Regions from separate parts of the Paenibacillus sp. EB106-04-04-XG159 genome, predicted to be linked through region 2. Evidence: a T-box and tRNA genes for the amino acid it is inferred to sense, from the RefSeq annotation. Region 2 holds a T-box; the other regions hold tRNA genes.
What was found. The T-box of region 2 lies ahead of argS (arginine--tRNA ligase). A T-box ahead of a tRNA ligase gene usually reads a tRNA of that ligase, here a tRNA-Arg.

Region 1 (4,290 bases), on a different contig from region 2:
TTTCAAGGTATCGAATGCGGTAAACTCCTGCCTATTAGGAGTAATTAGATTACCAATCGCTAGATCTCCCGGGAGCCCTGTTGTATGCGACAACAACTGCTTAACAGTAATCTGATCGCTAATGCTTTTATCCATTGTTTGAAAGTAAGGAAGATAGTCAACAAGAGGAGCATCTAACGATACAAGATTGTCCTCAACTAATTTCATAATAGATGCTGCTGCAAAACTCTTTGATACACTTTGAATACTAACCAATGTATCGGGCGTAAAATCTATTGCATCCTCCCCTAAACGTGCTTTGCCAAACCCTTTGGCGTATATTACATTACTATTTTTAGAAATTACAATTGCTCCACCCACCGGAAACTTGCTCTCACACTCATTTAAATATTGCTCTAAACGTTTATCCAAAGGTTTCCCCTCCAACAATCTGTTTTTACAACATTTACTCTACTATCTTATCACGAACGATAATTGAATATATATCCACGCTTGGGAGACTTTAAGAGAAACCGTTGGCCGCATACAAGCGAACTTTTAAGCCGTCGGTCGGGAGTTCGAATCTCTCCTGGGACGCCATTAGGGGAATCAAAATATTCACTAAACAACTCAAACTACTAATTCCCAAACAAATAATACACCTTACGGGTGCTTATAACGAGCATTCAGACGAGTTATTCGTTATTATCAAGCGAGGATATGAACGGTAGTAGACCGCGAAAGATACTCTGTTAACAACGCAGCTCAACTTCTCGTCATCGTTATGATGGCGGGGCTTTTTCGTGTTATCGGCGTTGTGATCCGATGTGAATTTATCGATATATTCTGCACCGCTGTCACAATGCGTAGGGATCGGAAACTTTTTGGTATGTTGATGATGATTCTGACGTAGACCGACCGTTTACTACCGATACATGTAAAGATGAACGAGTCAGACCTCCTATGATATGTCGAATTAATTACACGTTTTATGTCTTATTATGTAAAAATTCACTTCTCGAAGATTCCTATATATGCGATAATACACACTGAAAACAATGACTCACGAATCCATATAGCAAGCGGAAAGCATCGTATCGTGTCGTCGTGGATGAGCAAGAAGCCATCGAGGGGGATAAAAATGAAAAAGAAAAAGAAAAAGATATTATTTGTATTAATACTTACATCTCTAATACTTGTGTCAGCATGTTCTTCTGGTGATAGCGCGAGCAATCCAAATAATAATGAAGAAATAGCAAAACTAAAAACTGAGATAGAAAATTTAAAGAAGGAGAATCAGAAACTTACTGATCAACTAAAGAGTAATTCTAACAGTAATTCGGAATCAACTTCTGCCGCTCCTAGTTCTGCAGAAACAGAACAAAAAGATGAGAAACTGGCAATGAATAAGAATGAAGCATTGATAATTGACGGTGTTGCCGAATATACCATTACTAATACAAAATTCGGGAAGAAAATAGAACCATCTAAACCAGGTAGCTTCTATACGTATTATGAATCAAAAGAGGCTGACTCCACTTATTTAGCAATAACGATAGAAGTAAAAAATCTTGGCAGCTCAGGAGAGAGAGCAGATTCATTCTTAGATTGTAAGATTAAGTACGATGACAAGTATGAGTATAGTATGTTCTCTACAATCGAGGATCGAGGAGGGGAAGATTTTACTTATACGAATATCACCAGCATTGAGCCCTTAAAAAAGGGGACGTTAATATTCTTGGCGGAAGTCCCTAAAGAAGTTGAGACATCTGATAAAAGCATTACTGCACTATTAACCATCGAAGGCAAAGAATATCAATATAAAATAAGATAGTATGGAAAAAAGGGTTGTCCTAAAAGTCATTTTTCTCATGTCTTTTGGGTCAACCCTTCTTTGTTTCTACACCAATAAGAAACTGCTTATCTAGTCGATGAGACTGTGAACTGGATCAGCGTTTTTTTGTCCGATAGCACATTCAGTGACAGAAAGGCCGTATGACCTGCGCTTGAACGGACACAGGGGCCGCTATTTCATGATTTCGGGGTATTTTTTGAGGGATTGCGGACACAGATGACGCTATTTGCTTCAAAACCAGCACTAAACTGCTTATTCGGGTCAAATAACGGCTCTACGGTCCGCTAGTATGGCGAATTAGTGGTGTTTGCTGCAAATAGCGGCTCGTGTGTCCGCTCCCGGCTCCTTAGGTAGAAAAAATCCACTTTAGGGACAGCCCCATTTATATGTAATAAACGATTCAAAAACGGGTGTAAACAGTATGCCGCTATTAAAATAACCCCGATGCTTTACTTTGCATGCGACAGGCTCGATGTATATTGCTGCGTAGACGTAAGCGGATTTTCCTCGTTAACGTGTCAGCTCTGCGTACACCGCACGCTGTAACGGGGAAAAACCAAGTTATCTTGCGCGCGATGAAGCGCTACAGTGATTATACTTGGTGGATTGGAATACCTTTTGTACTAATGTTCAACTTAAAATATCTCTTTAGACAACAAAAAAAACCCCGACATGTCGGGGTCTTGTGTAATTAAGTATGGCGTCCCAGGAGGGATTCGAACCCCCGACCGACGGCTTAGAAGGCCGTTGCTCTATCCAGCTGAGCTACTGGGACATATGAGCTTTTTTTGAAGAACATTTATGATCTTATCAAAATTACAGTTGTTGTGCAATAGAAATTGAATAATTTATTGTTTTTCATATTGTGGGAAATGGGTAAAGTGATGGTAAGTACGTATGTTTGCGTCTCAGCAGAAGTCAAGCAGATTATGGTATAATGCAGGAATACGGCGTTATTTTATGAAGGAATGGTCACTATAAGAAGTGACGGGCTATCTTCAATAAATACAATACATAACAAGTAAAAGCAACTTCCAAGTAAAGGCAGGTGTTACTTATTACAGACAGAGAAGAAGAGCATGCCCGAAAACATAATGTTGTCTTATTTCCCAAAACGTATCAGTATTATCAGGTAGAATTGACGCGACTCCTCGAATCGGAACGATATGCTGAAGCCGCGGAGCTTCTGGAATTTTTGCTGCAATTCGATGGGGAAGAGGAAGATACTCGCAGTGAATGGAGTGCGTTGTATGATTGGCTTCAAATGGTGTTTCCGGAACTAAGGAATCGGAGTGAAGCGCAGGCACATACCACACATATGGAGCAGGATGAGACAGAGCTTGAGGAAGAATCTGAGGAGAAGCTCTTGCAAGCTCAAGTCGCTAAGAAGCTGCGAACGGACGACCAATATGTTCGTCGCTTATTGGATTCACTCAAGGATATTACATTAGATGAACGCAAATGGCTGGTGCTGGAGCAACTGGCTAACGTCGATGATGAGGATCTGAATGATGACCTTATATTCTTAATGGAGAGAGAGACGCTTCACCCGCTCGTACAATTTGGTTTGCTGCAGATACTCAAGCGAAGAGGAGCGACTGGTGCGGTTACGTTCTGGCGGACAGGTGAGCAGATTGTCGTTCATATAGAGCGCACTCCGATGGACTATGCCTCATTTCCAGACAAACTGCGATTGCCCGCTCAATATGTCCATGATGTGGCAGCCCTGCGAGAACCTTCTTTAGCCTATTTTGCTGAGGAGATGTGGCAACAATTTCTAAGAGCCATCTACGGCTCAGTGTTGTATGATCAATTGCAGGACAATGATAATTCGGATACGAATGTTTGGGCTGCCGCACTGCACAAACTAGTCGCTGGATTCCTTCATCTGGAAGAGGAAGAGACTGAGGTGAAGCGCATGTACGCGGTCAGCGACGAGCAAAGAATGCGTTATGATCAGGCGTTGAAGAAATTGATGAAGGCGCGCTGAAACTATAGTACGATCCGATCATTATGCGTATATATGAGTAGGTACTATTCGTACAGTTTATGTGTGCGAAATCAGTGGTAGAAGGACTTGCCTTGAAAAACTATTTATTGTTCGATATAATATAGTGGTTATTCGAACGTGCAAGGGTACACTCGAGCCATGCGATCTTTTTGGAGGGGAAGGCATAAAATGAAAGCAACCTGGGAAAAAATAGAGAAGAACCTTGGGGTTCTGGAAGTAGAAGTCAATGCGGAGCGCGTAACGGAAGCGTTGGATCAAGCGTTTAAGAAAGTTCAAAAACGTGCGAACGTTCCTGGTTTCCGTAAAGGAAAAGTGCCTCGCCCAATTTTCGAAGCAAAATACGGTGTGGAAAGTCTGTACCAAGACGCCATTGATATCTTGCTCCCAGAAGTTTACACCCAAGCGATTAAGGAACAAAACATTCAACCTGTAGACCAGCCAGAAG
Region 2 (4,290 bases):
ATATCCGGGTGTTGTTGAGGTGCTGACTGAGCTGCGTAAACGTGGAGTCAGGCTGTTCGTTGCGAGCAACGGCTTGGAGCCATATATTCAAGGTGTCTCAGAAGCTCATGGCATTCTGCCATTGTTCGACGAGCTCTACAGTGCAGGCGGGCGTCAGACAGCCTCGAAGGTTGATCTGGTTCGACTGGTGCTGGACGAGCATCACATTGAGTCGGCGTGGATGGTTGGCGATCGGTCATCTGATGTAGAAGCCGGCAAGAAAAATGGTTTGAAGGTGATTGGCTGCGCGTATGCTGAATTCGGTGATTCTGATGAACTGAAGGATGCGGATGTTCGCATTCGCGAGTTTACTGACATTCTGAAGCTTTATGATGAGGCAAGCGCCTAATCATAAGGCAGCCTCTGGAATGCCTTCCGAGGCGTGAAATAGTCCCGAGACGTCGAAAATCAACGTCTCAGACGCAAATAGGCCTCGAAAAAAGGCTGAGACGTCGGAAAATGACGTCTCAGCCTCTGGAATGCCCTGCCGAGGCGTGAAATAGTCCCGAGACGTCGAAAATCAACGTCTCAGACGCAAAAACGCCTCGAAAAAAGGCTGAGACGTCGGAAAATGACGTCTCAGCCTTCGAACTGCCCAGCTCGAGGCGTGAAATAGCTCCGAGACGTCGAAAATCAACGTCTCAGACGCAAAAACGCCTCAAAAAAAGGCCGAGACGTCGGAAAATAACGTCTCAGCCTTCGAACTACCCAGCCAGAGGCGAAAATAGTATCTCCTAGTGAAGCATATACGATAAATAAAAGAACCTTCGGCGCCACTTTACGTGGTATTGAAGGTTCTTTTGCGTATTTCATAAGATGATCGATCTCTAGCCAACTAGTCTTGATATCCTTTTTTGATGAAAAACAACGCCAGTGTGCCCGGGCCGGAATGCGCGCCGATTGCACAGCCAATCGAGCTCACGATAAAGTGTTTCATACCGTACTTTTCAATTAAGAGCGACTTCAAGGCCTCGACTGCTTCGAGATCGTCGCCATGCGAGATACCGATAAGCTGTTCCGTATCCGCAGCGTTTCCGCGTTCGCCGAACAATTCAGCAAGCCGCTGAATCGATTTCTTGCGTCCGCGTACCTTTTCGATCGGAATGAGCTTGCCGTCCTCAACGTCCAGTACAGGCTTGATATTCAAGAGACCGCCGATCACAGCGGAAGTTTTGCTGACGCGGCCGCCGCGGTATAAATATTCAAGATCGTCTACGGTAAAGACATGTTCCATGTTGAGCGCTAATTCAGAAATCTTGTGAACAAGCTCTTCGCGCTTCATGCCAGCCTTCGCCCATAAGGCAGCTTGGCGTACGACAAGCCCGTAGCCGATTGAAGCGCATTTTGAATTGATGATATCGCAGGCGAATGAAGGATAGTCTTCACGAACGATATCCAATACCATTAGTGAAGATCCATATGTACCTGACAATTCGGAAGAAAAGGCTATATAAATGACTTCTTCACCTTGTTCAGCGGATGATTGAAACGTATGTTGGTATTTCTCAATTGGAACTTGAGAAGTCTTGTATATATTTCCATTACGCATGCCATCAAACATCGTTTTCGCCTGGAGTGTGACGCCATCTTCGTACTCTTCTCCATTAATGCTCACCATCAGAGGCAGAACAGTCAGTCCTAATTCTTGTATCTCAGACATGGGAAGATCTATGGCGCTGTCTGTAATAATGCGTACTTTCATGACTTATTCTCTCCTTGCATCGAATTTATCTCTATCATACCATGAACGATGAAACTTGAAGTATGATTAGATTAGAATTTTATGAGAGAAAGTTGCAATTGCGCAGTGTGCAAGATATAATAATGGAAATTTATATACGCAACATACGATGAACGGGAGAGTACTTTGCGATTAGCCGTCAACAGCGAGCCGGGGTGGTGGAAGCCGGTGCGGATGCGTGAAGGAACCGGACCCGGAAGTTGATTCCTTGAAGGACCTGGCACAGCTATTGGTAATGCGAATGGTTATGCAAATGGTTATATAGAGGAGTCCGGACTAGCCGTTACCAGATGAAGCGGAATGTTCTCCAGCAGAAGCATATGAATGAGAACATTCAACAAGAGTGGCACCGCGGATACCAGCCTCCGTCTCTTTATGAGACGGGGGCTTTTTGTGTCTTTATGATCATGGATAGCAAATAAGAGGAGGAATTAATATGCTGCAGCATACAGCGGCGAAGTTACTTCAGACGCAAGTTCAATTATCAACAGCAGAGATTGAGGCTCTGCTCGAGCAGCCGCCGAAGGCGGAAATGGGCGACTTGGCGTTTCCTTGCTTCGCATTGGCGAAGGTGAAACGACAAGCTCCGCCAATTCTAGCGAAAGAGCTTGCGGAACGGCTTCAAGCGGCAGGCAGCTTGCAAGGGATCCATATCGAAGCCGCTGGCGGGTATGTGAACTTGAAGTTTGATCCCGCCAGGCATAGCGCAGCCTTGCTGAATCGAGCGCTATCGCCGACATTCGGCAAGCTGGCCATCGGTCAAGGTCAGCGAGTAGTGATCGATATGTCGGCTCCGAACATTGCGAAGCCGTTCGGAATCGGGCATCTGCGCTCGACGATGATCGGCAACGCGCTGATGAACCTGTACCGCGCGGTAGGATATGATCCGATCAGCATCAATCACCTTGGCGACTGGGGCACACAGTTCGGCAAGCTGATAGCGGCTTATAAGCATTGGGGAGATGACGAAGCGCTGCATCAATCGCCGATAACGGAAAGCTTGCAGCTGTATGTACGCTTTCATGAAGAAGCGGAACAGACCCCGGAGCTGGAAACAGAAGCTCGCGAATGGTTCCGCAAGCTAGAGCAAGGGGATGAGGAGACGCTGCGCTTGTGGCGCTATTTTGTGGATGAGAGCATGGTTGAGTTCAATCGTGTATATGATCGTCTCCAGGTTAAGTTCGATCACGTGCTTGGCGAAAGCTTCTATAACGATAAGATGCAGGCTGTAGTGCAACGCCTGGAGGAGTGCGGCTTGCTGGAGGAAAGTGACGGAGCAATGGTTGTGCGCCTTGATGATGAAGGCTTGCCTCCTTGTCTTATCTTGAAGTCGGACGGAACGACGATCTATCCGACTCGCGATCTGGCGACCGCAATATACCGCAAGGAAGTGCTGAAAGCAGATAAGCTGCTGTACGTCGTAGGTGCCGAACAGCAGTTGCACTTCAAGCAAGTATTTGCAGTGCTGCGCAAGATGGGCTATGAGTGGGCTTCATCATGCGAGCACATTCCATTTGGACTGATGACGATGAATGGCAAGAAGATGTCTACTCGCCGCGGGCAGGTCGTATTCTTAAACGAAGTGCTGGACGAAGCCGTGAACAAATCGCTCGACATCGTGCAAGCGAACCGACCGGATGCAAGCGATCCGAGAGCAGTAGCGGAGGCGGTTGGTGTAGGAGCTATCGTGTTCGGCGATCTGAAGAATAATCGAATGCTGACTGTTGATTTCAATCTGGATGAAGCGCTGCGTTTTGAGGGTGAGACGGGAGCTTATGTGCAATATACGTATGCAAGAGCAAGCCGTTTGCTGGAGAAGGCGGGATGGAGCGATAACTCGATCGATGCAGGTTTCCAAGAAGTAGATGGTAAGTATCTGAACGGTTCAGAGGCATGGGCATGCTTGAAGCTGCTGTGCACCTATGAGAGCACGTTAACAGAGGCGCTGCGCGTAAACGAGCCGTCGATTGTGGCGCGAATGCTGCTGGAGGTGGCTAAGACGTTTAACCGCTTCTATCACCAGGAGAGAATTATGAACCTGGAGTCAAGAGAACGTGATGTCAAGCTGGGCTTAGTGAAAGCTGCCGCTGATCTGTTGAAGCAGGGGCTCCATCTCTTAGGAGTGGCGGCACCTAAGGAAGTATAAGCGGCAATAGTCGTATGCAATTCGTGTGAAAATGATGCTAATGTGCTTCCGACGATAAACGGTTGGACGGAGCGATACGAATAGCGTAGCGGACCGTAGAGCCGTTATATCAGCAATTGAGCGGTTTACGCTGTGCCTCGCGGACACAGGAGACGCTATTCGTAAGCTGACGCCCCATTTCAGGCGGATTTTGCTCGAATAGCGGATCCACGGTCCGCTTGGCAAACATAAACGTGCAATTTATGGCCAATAACGGCCTGTGTGTCCATTTCATATCCGACCATTTCATGCTCAGCAGCCCAATGGAATCCGCACGCCATTATCCGCTTCACCGTAAGTTACGCAGCAATTCATTACTCTGAAT
Region 3 (4,290 bases), on a different contig from region 2:
AGGATGCAGCCAATGTTCGACGACCAATCATATCTGACATCATGATCTGGTACAGAATTGTATAGCGTTTCTTTAACAGTTCCAATAGGTCGGGCAGCAGACGTTTATTTATCTCTAACCATTCACGCAATTCTCTCCACTCCTGCACTCCCAGAAACTGTGTAGATGATGACTGGACTCAAAATGTCCCTCTGTCACATTTTATGTCCCACCACTATTCTACCTAAATTTCCTTCAAGTTGCAAGTATCCCGCATCTAGAATGGGCTATTAGCTCCAAACTTATTCATCCCTGCTGCAACAAGGGATTCCAGGGTTATCCCGCTGGCATGTGGAATGTGCATACCCACCCTTAACTTGTGAAAATTTAATGAAGGAAGCAGGCGCATGTCGGAGGAAATCCATCCGTATGGTTTGCCTATCACCGATAATCAAGATTAACCGTGATTAGTCATGATTAACCGAAATTGACATCACCGTGTAAGAAGCATAGACTTAGAATATAAATGAATGACTGTCAGTCATTTTTGAGGGGGAACTGTTTATTGAAACCTAAACAAGAAGTGAAACGAGAAGCGCTGCTTCAAGCATCCCTGTCGCTCATTATGGAAAGAGGGTTTCAACAAACGTCTGTCAGCGGTATCGTCAAACGCGCGGGATTAGCGCAAGGGACATTCTATCTCTATTTCCCAACAAAGAATGATCTCGTTCCCGCCATAGCAGACCATATCCTGCAGCAGCTGCTCAGCCGCATCCAGCAAGACACTGCTGGGTTATCCAAGTTGTCGGACAAGCTGCGTGCGGTTATAAATGCAACCTTTGAGATGAACGCGGTCTTTAAGGAAGTTATCTTGCTGTGCTATTCCGGACTCGCTTATCATCATTCCTTCCCACGATGGGAGGAGATCTATGAACCGTACTACACCTGGTTCCGAGAACAAGTTCAGCAAGCGTTGGACCAAGGGGAAATTGAAGTAAACTACCCTATTCCTTATATGGTGCGCATGCTCATCAACATGGTAGAGGTTTCGGCAGAGACTGCACATTTTGTAGACATCCCTCAAGGTAAATCAAAAGAGGACATTAACATCATTAAGGAAACACTGCTGCAAGCAATGGAACGTTCGTTAGGCGTGATTCGAACCGTATAAGTTTATCGTTTTTAATCTTCATCCGCTGCAGACTAGTGAAACAACATGAATGGAGGAAGATGATTTTGGCTTGGATTCTAGTTCTTATAGCCGCAGCGCTTGAGATTGTATGGGCAACAGGGCTAAAGTACGCTTCAACACCCATGGAATGGGTTGGAATATTCGCATTGATCACCATCAGCTATGTCTTGCTGATTCAGACTTATAAGAAGCTGCCTGTCGCGATCGCGTACACGGTGTTCGTCGGGATTGGTACGATAGGCACCTATGTTATGGGTGTCATGCTCGGGGAGCCTTATTCCCTACCTCAGATCGCTTTCTTGATTCTTCTGCTTATCGGCATCATTGGCATGAAGCTGTCAACAAAGGATAAGGAGGAAGCTTAATTATGGAATGGTTCTTATTAATTCTCGCAGGTCTTGAAGAAATCATATCCGTTATCGCCATGAAATATATAGATGGATTCAAGAGAAAGACGCCGTTGATCGTGATGACTCTGGGTCTTGTTCTATCCTTCTTCTGCCTTACGCAGGCCATGCTGGTTATTCCTGCAGGCGTCGCTTATGCGGTATGGGCTGGAGTCGGTGCAGTCGGCATTACATTAGTAAGCATGTTCTGGTTCAAGGAGAAATACAACCGCACTCAGATCATGTTTCTGCTCTGTATCGTAACGGGCATTATCGGACTCAAGTTAACGACATAAAGAATACACTTCATTAATGGCATCCTTCCATAAAAAGTTAACGGTTGCACTTTTAGCATGATTCCACTATAATTAAAAATGCATCATTTTTGTAAGAAGGATGTTGTAAGCGCCCGTGGTCCAATGGATATGACGTAGGCCTCCGGAGCCTGAGATCAAGGTTCGATTCCTTGCGGGCGCGCCATACCATTCTCGTTGATGCCTGATAATGAAGTTAACGTATGAATATTGAAGGCTACTATGATCGAAAGCATCTCGATCCTCTCCTCACGCATAGGGAGAAGATTAGAGGTGTTTTTTTCATTTTTAAGGACAAACTAGAGTTTGACTATCTTTGACTTTTACCTTCATTTTCGTTATTATAGGATTATGGCTCTTAGAGGAAATGTTTCTAATGTTCAACCGTTTAAGGGTCACATTAATGGTTTATATTGAAGCTGAGGAGGGGTATTCGTGAGTGTAATACCTATGGTTGTCGAACAGACGAATCGCGGCGAACGTGCCTACGATATTTATTCTCGTCTATTAAAGGATCGCATCATCTTCTTGGGAACACCGGTCAACGATGTAGTAGCTAACTCCATCATTGCTCAGCTTCTGTTCTTAGCAGCAGATGACCCGGAGAAGGACATTCATCTTTACATTAACAGCCCTGGCGGCTCAATTACAGCGGGCATGGCGATATTCGATACGATGCAGCACATTAAACCAGACGTTTCTACGATCTGTGTCGGTATGGCTGCTTCGATGGGCGCGTTCCTGCTGAATGCCGGCGCGAAGGGCAAGCGTTTCGCGCTGCCTAACAGCGAAGTTATGATTCATCAGCCGCTTGGCGGAGCAGAAGGTCAAGCAAGCGACATCGAGATTCGCGCTCGCCGCATCCTGAAGATGCGCGATAAGTTGAACCAGATCTTGTCCGAGCGCACAGGTCAGCCGTTGGAGCGTATTGAGAAAGATACAGACCGCGACAACTTTATGACAGCATATGAAGCGCAAGCCTATGGTCTTGTTGATAAAGTGCTGGAAAAGACGATGCAGATTTAGTTAGCTTGATATGATCCCTCTTAAGTGTATAGTTTGGAATTAACTCCAAACCGTTATACTCAGGAGGGATTTTTCATAGCAGCGGCTCCCCCTAGTTAACACAAGGGTTGTCCCTAAGTCATTTTCATGACTTTAGGGACAACCCTTTGCTTTTTCGTCATTCAGTTATTGCGCATAATCCCCAGAATAATTGACTAAGGACACGTCCTGCACGCCTTCTATTTTACTAAGCTCATTTACAAATGCCGTATTATCATCCCGAAGCCGTACCTCCACCGTCATCTCAGTGAATTGCAGGACTAACAATTAATGTTGTACGGAATACAACAATACTTACAATGATCCACGATAATAGGAATATTGTTGTACGTTATACAACAAAATACCCTCAATCCCCTCATCTCATGCTTAATTGCTAGACATTGTTGTATTCTGTACAACAATACGATGGGATTAGATCATGAACAGCTCATTATGTTGTACTTGATACAACATTGTTGATCAAACATAACCAATACAAAAAAAAAGGACCGCATCGTTTCACGAGACGATGCGGTCAATATATGTTCTAGGGGTAAACTGTAAACCATGAGAAAGATAAAACGGATCCCTTGATCATCGGATCAAATCCCACTACTCAAGGATATGAACTAGCGCGGCAACCCTCCCTTGAAAATCGTCATCTGTCATTCGGTCCACTATTAGAATAACGCCCTTACATTAAATCAAACTGAATTGAACCTTAAAATTTCATAAAGACTGACAAGCTATAAGTAGCAAAAAACAAAAATCCCTTGTCCAGAACCTCATGACCAGGCTCTAAGCAAGGGATTATTTATTCGCTTCACGTATGATTAAGGCTTAACGTCCGCTCTTCAACTCGGTCCAGAGACGGTCGTACAATTGAATCTTGTCACCTACGTCAAGGAGCCACTCCGTGCGGGAGAGCTCTTCCTCAGACAAGTTAATCATTGTGTTGCTATTGTATTTTTCACTTTGATACTTCTTCGCTTCCGTTACAGGGTTGCTGTATCCGATCGCTTCGTAGTTCTTCGCGCTGTTCTCTGGGTCCAGCATGAAATTGATGAACTTCTCAGCAAGGTCTTTGTTCTTCGCGCCCTTTGGAATCGCGTAGTTGTCCGACCAGATCGTAGCGCCCTCTTTAGGCACAACGAACTTCACATCTGGATTCTCAGCAGCGATAAATGCCGCATCACCGGACCACACAGTGCCGATCCAGCCCTCTTCCTGCATCATCTTCTGCTTGATGCTGTCCGTATCGAACGCAAGCACGTTAGGCACAAGCTTCTTCAGATCTTCTACAGCAGCTAGAATATCCTCTTCGCTGTTGGAGCTGTTAGACTTGCCTGCTTTCTTCAGCGCCATACCGATG

Region 1: it encodes a tRNA-Arg, which carries the amino acid that the T-box ahead of argS (arginine--tRNA ligase) is inferred to sense. The anticodon was not compared.
Region 3: it encodes a tRNA-Arg, which carries the amino acid that the T-box ahead of argS (arginine--tRNA ligase) is inferred to sense. The anticodon was not compared.

What each region holds. Positions count from the first base shown of each region.
Region 1 covers NZ_JBYTDY010000004.1:283,347-287,636, forward strand. Annotated here, with positions in the region: gene AC3WTP_RS07225 (serine hydrolase domain-containing protein) at 1-411, opposite strand, end outside; gene AC3WTP_RS07230 (bZIP transcription factor) at 1,121-1,813, shown strand; tRNA gene AC3WTP_RS07235 (tRNA-Arg) at 2,533-2,609, opposite strand; gene AC3WTP_RS07240 (hypothetical protein) at 2,883-3,824, shown strand; gene tig (trigger factor) at 4,014-4,290, shown strand, end outside.
Region 2 covers NZ_JBYTDY010000016.1:91,897-96,186, reverse strand. Annotated here, with positions in the region: gene AC3WTP_RS18305 (HAD family hydrolase) at 1-388, shown strand, start outside; gene AC3WTP_RS18300 (DegV family protein) at 875-1,741, opposite strand; T-box leader at 1,881-2,156, shown strand; gene argS (arginine--tRNA ligase) at 2,217-3,926, shown strand.
Region 3 covers NZ_JBYTDY010000010.1:208,948-213,237, forward strand. Annotated here, with positions in the region: gene AC3WTP_RS14270 (sugar-binding transcriptional regulator) at 1-130, opposite strand, end outside; gene AC3WTP_RS14275 (TetR/AcrR family transcriptional regulator) at 545-1,150, shown strand; gene AC3WTP_RS14280 (DMT family transporter) at 1,216-1,536, shown strand; gene AC3WTP_RS14285 (DMT family transporter) at 1,539-1,853, shown strand; tRNA gene AC3WTP_RS14290 (tRNA-Arg) at 1,963-2,037, shown strand; gene clpP (ATP-dependent Clp endopeptidase proteolytic subunit ClpP) at 2,307-2,897, shown strand; gene AC3WTP_RS14300 (ABC transporter substrate-binding protein) at 3,759-4,290, opposite strand, start outside.